One region of the Cupriavidus sp. GW821-FHT02F09 genome, then DNA from elsewhere that is predicted to be linked to it. Evidence: riboswitches for the same ligand, from Rfam matches in the RefSeq annotation. Region 1 holds a riboswitch; the other holds the start of a gene.
What was found. Region 1 has a riboswitch for cobalamin ahead of AC07XB_RS08900 (TonB-dependent receptor plug domain-containing protein). Riboswitches for the same ligand answer to the same signal wherever they lie in the genome.
Positions count from the first base shown of each region.

Region 1 (4,155 bases):
CTGAACCCAAGTGAGGTTCAGAGTGGCTGCGGAAGCCGCATTTCGGGTACATCACCGGTTCAGGGAGTCCAGACTGCAACTATGAACCATGCGACGCGCTCGCCCACACGGCATAATCCCGCACCAACAAATGCTTATCGGTTCAAGGAATATGATCCTGACGAACCAGGCAGGGAAACTGTCAAACGTCTGACTTTTTTGCACTGCCAAACGCATACTGCTTTGGCATGGCTGTCAGACGTTTGCCGTTTCTAACTTGGATGGGATGAAAACGGCGGTCAGGCGCGATAACCCGACCTAAGGTGCCGCAACTATGTGGCTTGGTGCGGCTTGGCTCCACTATACACCGCGAGGCTTTCCATACCAAGCCCGTCTTTGCGTGTCGTTACATTTTGCTGACGCGCGCGGCATGTGGGGCACATCGGGCCGAAATCGCGAGCGTATCACCGCCTGCCTGTGCCGTGTGGTACAGCCGGCGCAGGGCAGGGCATCAGTTGCGCGGCACGGGCGAATTGGTGCCCACATGCGCGTACTGGCGCAGGGCTTCGTCCGCGCGTTCGTTCAGCTCGCGAATGCGCGCACGCACTGCATCAACGGGAATCGCACCATCTTCTTGCTGCTTGCGCTTGAGCGAGAGCAGGTCCGAGGCGATGCTGATCGCGGCCATCACGGCAACGCGTTCCACGCCCTTGGCGGATACGCCGCCCTTGAGCCGCGTCATCTGACCGTCTACCAGTGCCACGGCCTCCAGCAGCGCGGCCTCGTTGTCGGCGGCAATGGCGAACCGGTAGGACTGGCCGGCAATGTTCACTTCGACTTGCTTATTGCTCATGCGTTTTCTCCGGGTGCCTTCTGTTCGGCGCGGCCGGCCGCGTCGCCTTCGCCCAGCAGGTCGAGCTGGCGGGCGTCGCTGGCGGTGGGCAGCTTGTCCAGGATCGACTGGATGCGCAGCTGCGCTTCCTCGATCTTGATATTGAGCAGCTCGCGGTCGGCGGCCATGGCTTCACGGTCGCCGCGCAGCTGGCTGGCGTCGGCCTGCAGGCGTTCGATCTCCTCGCGCAGCCGCTGGTTCTCAGCCGCCAGGGTATCGGCATGGTGCAGCACACGCCCGATCTTGGCGGCGAGTTGTTCGAGTTCGGTGAGCATAGAGCCTGTCATATCTAGGGTCTCGGGTTCTGGGATTTTAGCCCAAGCGCTATCGTGCGGACGGCGAACGCAGACGTGTGTGACCAGGCCTGCGCGCCGAAGTTGCATGCATCGTCGTTTAACGGCATCCGTGGCGACGGCTTTATGCCTGTTTCCAGGCGCTTTCGCCTTGTTTTGCCGCGGCATTGACGCTTGCCTCGAAACTGCCTACACTCGCGCACGTTCCAGGTGCTCGTAATCCTATTCACTACAGGGTTGCAGTTCAACGGGAAACAGGGAGCCAGCCACCGCCGCCAGGGCAGGGCCGAGCCAACCTGTGCTGCCCCCGCAACGGTAAGCGACCGTGATCGCAAGATCGCAAGGCCGACCACTCAGCCACTGAACCGCAAGGTTCGGGAAGGCGGTCGGACTGGTGTCGTCAGCCCGGATACCGGCCTGAACGAGAGTGCGCCGCCCTCCGCTGCTTTTTGCCGCGCAAGCCAGCGGCGCGCTTCGTCGCCAGACGGTCCGCGGGGGAACGGACCAGGCAGCTCTCTCCCACTCAGCATCATGCGCTTTTCGCCCCCCACGTCGAGCCGTCCGGCATTGCCGGCGCGCCGCCACACCATACCTGTTTTCGTCTCGCGGCAACTGCCCGCCGCGCTCGCCGCCTGGCTCGCCATGAGCGCGCCAGGCGCCGCCATGGCCCAGTCCGCCGGGCAATCCGCTGCGCAGCCCGCGCCCGACGCGCAGCTCGACCCGGTGGTGGTCACTGCCACCCGCACTGTCCAGCCGTTGACCGAGGCGCTGCCGCATACCACTGTGGTGACCCAGCAGGACATCGTCAACTCCCAGGCTCCGGACCTGCGCACATTGCTGCGTACCCAGGCCGGCGTGGAATTTGCGGCCAACGGCGGCATGGGTGCAAACACCACCCTGTTCATGCGCGGGGCAAACGGCAACCAGACGCTGATCCTGATCGACGGCGTGCGGGTTTCGTCGGCCAGCAGCGGCACTGCCCAGCTATCGAATATCCTGCCCGACCAGATCGACCATATCGAGATCGTGCGCGGCAACGTCTCCGCGCTCTACGGCTCGGATGCGATCGGCGGCGTGGTGCAGATCTTCACCAAGAGCGGTGCGGGCCAGGCTCCCGCAGCCAACGCTCAGATTGAATACGGCAGCAACAATACGCGCCAGGGTACGGTGGGCTACGGCGGGCAGGTGGGCGATACCTCGTTCAATATCACCGGGTCGGCAGTCAAGACAGACGGTTTTTCGGCGATCAATGCGGCCCAATGGAACGGTGACAATCCGGCCAAGGCAAAGAAGGGCATGGGCCCGAACCCGAACGACAACCCGTATGACAACAAGAGCGTATCGGGCCAGGTGAAGCATCGTTTCACCAGCGACTGGGACGCCGGCGTCACAGCCTATTACTCGAAGAGCAAGCTCTCCTACGACACCACGACAGGCAAACCGACCGATGTCTGGTGGATGAACAGCGAGTTGTACACTGTATCCGCCTTTGTCAACGGCAAGCTCACCCGGGACTGGACCACGCATTTCAAGGTCGCGCAGAGCGGGGACAATAGCGAAAACACCTTGAACGGACTGTTCAACAGCAATTTCAACACGCGCAATCGCCAGTACACCTGGCAGAACGAATACGCGCTGGCGCCGACCCATAAGCTGCTGTTCGGCACGGAGTATGCGCAGCAGGAATTCAGCTCGAACACGTATGGCGCGCCGGGCCGCAATATTGCGTCGGTGTTCGGGGGCTACGATGGCCGGCTGGGCAAGCACCAGCTGCAGCTCAATGTGCGCAACGACCACTACTCGGATTTCGGCAGCCAGGCGAGCTATTTCGCCGGCTATGGCTATAACGTGACCGAGGCGTTCAAGCTGATCGCCAACGCCAGCAACGCCTTCCGCGCGCCGACGTTCAACGAGCTGTACTACCCGGGCTATGGCCAGCCGGGCATCAAGCCCGAGCGCGCCAAGTCGGTCGAGCTGGGCGCGCAGTACAACACGGACGCCGCCGGCCTGCTGCGCGTGACCGCGTTCGAGACCCGCTACGACAACCTGATCACCGCGGCGCTGCAGCCCAATGGCTTGTTCCTGGCGCAGAATGTCAACAAGGCCAAGGTGCAAGGCATTGAAGCCTCCTGGCGCGCCAAGCTGATGGGCACCGACGTGGGCGCCAGCATCACCTTCCAGAACCCGGTGGATGAGCAGAGCAATACGCAGTTGCTGCGCCGCGCGCGCCGCCATGCCGCCTTCGACGTGGGCCGCCAGTTTGGCGACTTCCGCCTCGGCGGCGAGTGGATCATTTCCTCGACGCGCATGGATAGCGGCTCGCGCACGCTGGGCGGATACGGTATCGTCAACCTCAATGCCCGCTATAACATCGACAAGCAATGGTTCGTGGCCGCCCGTGTGGAAAACCTGTTCGACAAGAACTACCAGCTCGCCTATCCCTACAACACGCAGGGACGCGCCGGCTTTGTCACGCTGGGCTGGCGCCAGAAATGATGGTGGCCGCCTGACATGCGCCGCGCGCTAGCCGTCTGGCTGATGCTTGCCGCCGCCGGCGTGGCGGTGTTCCTGCTGTCGCTGGCGGTGGGCAGCGTGCCGCTGTCGGGCGGGCAGGTCTGGCAGGCGCTGTCCGTCGGCGCCGACGATACCGCCGGGGCCATCGTGCGTGAGCTGCGGCTGCCGCGCGCGGCCGCGGCATTCGCGTGCGGCGGCCTGCTGGCGTTGACCGGCGCGTTGATGCAGGTGCTGCTGCGCAATCCGCTGGCCGAGCCCTATGTGCTCGGCGTATCGGGCGGCGCGGCCACCGGTGCGCTCACCGCCATGCTGATGATGTGGCCACTGTGGACGGTGCAGGCCGGCGCGGCCGGCGGCGCGCTGTTCTCGATGGTGCTGGTGGCCACGCTGGCGCGGCGCGACCTGCTGCATCCGCAGGTGCAGGGCGGCCATCATGAGGCCGGCTCGCGCCTGCTGCTGACCGGCGTGATCCTGGCC
Region 1 is NZ_JBWKVH010000006.1:4,588-8,742, reverse strand. It holds RNA gene ssrS (6S RNA) at 1-179, opposite strand, end outside; gene AC07XB_RS08910 (cell division protein ZapA) at 491-832, opposite strand; gene AC07XB_RS08905 (hypothetical protein) at 829-1,146, opposite strand; cobalamin riboswitch at 1,355-1,599, shown strand; gene AC07XB_RS08900 (TonB-dependent receptor plug domain-containing protein) at 1,696-3,660, shown strand; gene AC07XB_RS08895 (FecCD family ABC transporter permease) at 3,676-4,155, shown strand, end outside.

Region 2 (4,155 bases), on a different contig from region 1:
CGACCTGAGCGGCGGCGGCCTCAAGGACCAGGTCACCAAGCAGGTCTGCGACAAGATCCTCGCGCAGGGCAAATCGCTGCTGTAGGGCCAGGCACGCTGAGCGCCCGGTCAGCGCTCAGTGCTCAGGCGGCCGACAGGCGGAAGGCCGACACGGCATGGTGCAGCGCGCCGGCCTGGTCTTCCAGCGACGTGGCGGCCGCGCTCGCCTGCTCCACCAGCGCCGCGTTCTGCTGCGTCATCTGGTCCATCTGCGCGACCGCGCGATTGACCTCCTCGATGCCGGTGCGCTGCTCCGCGGTGGCCGAGGCGATGCCATCCATGATCGACGTCACGCGGCCGACCGCGTTGACGATCTCGGCCATGGTCTGCCCGGCCTGCTCCACCAGTGCCGAGCCGCTGTCGACCTGGCCCACCGACTCGACGATCAGCGTCTTGATTTCCTTGGCCGCGCCCGCGCTGCGCTGCGCCAGGTTGCGCACCTCCCCAGCCACCACCGCAAACCCGCGTCCTTGCTCGCCGGCGCGCGCGGCTTCCACCGCGGCGTTGAGCGCCAGGATATTGGTCTGGAAAGCGATGCCGTCGATCACGCCGATGATGTCGTTGATCTTGCGCGAGCTGGCGGTGATGCCGCGCATCTTGTCCACCACCTGGCTGACCACGCTGCCGCCTTGCTTCGCGATCTGCGAGGCGTCAGCCACATACTGGCTGGCCTCCTTGGCGTTGTCGGCGTTCTGGCGCACCGTCGCGGTGATCTGCTCCATGCTGGCGGCGGTCTGCTGCAGCGAGGCCGCCTGCTGCTCGGTGCGGCTCGACAGATCGCTATTGCCCGAGGCGATCTCCTGGGCCGCCGAGGTGATGGAATCGGCCGATTGCTGGATGCCCGCCACCGTGCCGGCGAGCTGGTCGCGCATATGGCCGATGGCGTACATCAGGCTGGAGCGGTCGTCCGGGTGGGTTTCGACGCGCGCCGTGAGGTCGCCGCTGGCCATGCGCAAGGCAAGGGCCGCAGCGGTAGCGGGCTCGCCGCCCACCGAGCTCTGGATGCTGCGGATCAGCAGCGTGGCCACCGCGGAAATCACGATGCCCAGCAGCACCAGCAGCCCCAGCGATTGATACAGCGAGGCGCGGAACTGCGCTTGCACGTCATCCATATACGTGCCGGCGACCAGGTCCCAGCCCCACGGCTTGAAGCGCGCCACGTAGCCGATCTTGGGGCTCGGCTGGTCGCTGCCCGGCTTGGGCCACCAGTAGTCCAGGTGGCCAGCGCCTTCGGCCGACGCGCCGCGGGCCGCGATATCGGCATACAAGGCGTTGCCCTTGGCGTCCTTGAAGTCGCTCATGTTCTTGCCGTTGAGCTTGGCGTTGATGGGATGCATCAACAGCACGGAATCCGCGCCGACGATGGTGATGTAGCCATCCTTGCCATAACGCTGCGCGGCAACGCGGGCCGTGGCCTGGGCCTTGGCATCGGCCTCGGACATCTTGCCCTGGCGCGCCTGCTCGGCATAGTCGCGCACCAGCGAGAGCGACATGTCGACAATGTTAGCCAGCTCGCCGCGGCGATCGGCCATTTGCAGCTGGCGGGTCTGGAAGGCGTGCATCACGGTCAGCAACAGCAGGCCGAGCCAGGCCAGCACAAGGGGAATCCACAGCTTTTTTCGCAGGGTCAGACGATTCATGGCATTCGCTTCTCGGGGCAATGGCCGGTCATGCAGGAGGCATGCGGCACCTCCGAATATCGGAGCCGGGTTCGCCTTCTTTAGCGAAAGGCGCGACAGGACCGCACGAAAGGCCACGAAGCGCAGAAAATGTCGCATGAAGCACCAAAATGGCGACAGGTTGTGCCAGGCCGAAACGCTCGCGCACCCGCACGGTGCCAAAAAAAACACCTGCCATCCGCCCCCGAAAGCGGCGCAAATACGGCTACAATGCGCCTCGCATTCCACTCGGTAATTGCAATTGACTTGCAATTACCTGGCTAGTGGACTGCCAAGGGTTCGAAGGTGCCTCCGGCGCGCAGCGCGCGGCGGGGGTTAAACGGGAAACAGGTGCGCCGCCGGCCATGCCGCGGCTAATCCTGTGCTGCCCCCGCAACGGTCAGCAGGTACAAAGGTGTCACGCCGCGCCAACAGGCCGCGGCAGCCACTGCGCATCATCGCGCGGGAAGGCGGCACCCCGGACGCGCCCCAGCGGCAGGCGTCCCCCTGCAAGCCCGGATACCGGCCTTCGACCGATCACCGGGGCTGCGGACGGGCGGCCAGGCGTGAGACGGCTGGCCACGCGCCCGGCCGTCACTGCGCGCTCGTCCGCGGCTGGTTCGTTTATTGCCGCCGGGCGGGGTCGCCCCCGCGGCCAATGATGGAAAGTCCATGTCCGCGCGCCCTCGCATTGCCTGTACCGCCTCGCCGGCGGCCGTCACGCCACGCCAACGTCGTCATGCGCCCAAGCCGCCGCGCCAGCTCGCGCATCATTGCGCGCTCGCGCTATCGCTGGGGGCCTTCGCCGGCCTGGGCGCCGATGCCGCCTGGGCGGCGGACGATGCGCAACCTTCAGAGCGGGCGCAATCGCAGCCGTCGCGCGGCGACAGCACGGTGCTACCGCCAGTGGTAGTCAGGAGCGCCTCGCAGCCGGCCGGGCTGGCGCTGTCCGAGCCCACCAGCACCGGCAGCCGCCTTGCCCTGACCCCGCTGGAAACGCCCGCTAGCGTGGAAGTCCTGTCCGGCGACACCATTCGCGAACGCGGCGATTTGTCGGTGCGCGAGGCCGTGACCCGCGCCACCGGCATCACCGCCAATGGCGCGCCCGGCAACGGCGGCACGGCGCTCGCGGCACGCGGCTTTGCAGGACAAGGCTCGGTGATGCAGCTGTACGATGGCACGCGCCTCTACGTGGCCTCCGGCACCGTCACCTTCCCCTTCGATACCTGGTCCGTGGACCGCATCGAAGTGCTGCGCGGCGCGGCCTCGGTCATGGTTGGCGAGGGCGCGATCGGCGGCGTGGTCAACGTGATTCCCAAGAAGCCGATGCGCGCGCCGATCGCCAACGAGCTGCAGCTCACCGGCGGCACGCAAAAAACAGCGCGCGCGGCGTTCGACAGCGGCGGCGCGGTCAACGAGACCCTCTCCTACCGCTTCAACGCCAGCTACGGCCGCTCCGGCGGCTGGGTGGACCGGGGCGACTCGCGCAGCCTGGCGGTGTCGGCCGCGGCGCGGCTGGACGTATCGCCTGAGTTCAACCTGACGCTGTCCTATGACGACGCCGACCAGCACCCGATGCAGTACCTGGGCACGCCGCTGGCGGGCGGCAGCCTGGACACCTCGCTACGCAAGAAGAACTACAACGTTGGCGATGCCGACATCACCTACCGCGACCGCTGGACCCGGCTCGCGGCGCAGTGGCAGCCCAACGAGCGCGTCATGGTGCGCAACCAGTTCTATTACCTCACCAGCCAGCGCCACTGGCGCGACGCCGAGTCCTATACCTTCCTGCCCGCGACGGGCCAGGTGCGCCGCACCGACTATCTGGAGATCCTGCATGACCAGGAACAGGTGGGCGACCGCGCCGACCTGAAGATCGATGGCCAGCTGTTCGGCATGGCCAATACCGCCATGGTGGGGTTCGACGTCAACCGCATCAACTTCACTCACAGCAACAACTCGCCCTATGGCGGCGCGTCCACGGTCAATGCCTACCAGTTCGACCCGGGCCAGTTCTTCAGCCCGCCGGGCATTGTCACGTCGCCGCGCTTTCGCACCCACACCACGCAAGCCGCGCTGTTTGGCGAGGACCGCCTCAAGCTGACCCGGCAATGGTCGGTAATTGGCGGCGTGCGGCTGGACCATGCCCAGCTGGAACGCGGCAACCTGGTCACGGGCGACGACTGGACCCGCAGCTTCAACAACATCACGTGGCGTGCGGGCACGGTCTACGCATTCACGCCAGCCTTGTCGGTGTATGCGCAGTACGCCACCGCCACCGATCCCCTTGGCGCACTGATCTCCACCTCGGACGCACAGAAAGATTTCAAGCTGGCCACCGGGCGGCAGATCGAAGCCGGGGTCAAGCAATCGTTCTGGAACCAGCGCGGCGAGTGGACCTTTGCCGCCTACCAGATCGTCAAGAAGAACCTGTTGACACGCGACGCCAGCAACCCGG
Region 2 is NZ_JBWKVH010000027.1:32,575-36,729, reverse strand. It holds gene AC07XB_RS25530 (YjjA family protein) at 1-85, shown strand, start outside; gene AC07XB_RS25525 (methyl-accepting chemotaxis protein) at 123-1,679, opposite strand; cobalamin riboswitch at 1,985-2,242, shown strand; gene AC07XB_RS25520 (TonB-dependent receptor) at 2,370-4,155, shown strand, end outside.
Region 2: another riboswitch for cobalamin. It lies ahead of AC07XB_RS25520 (TonB-dependent receptor); the one in region 1 lies ahead of AC07XB_RS08900 (TonB-dependent receptor plug domain-containing protein).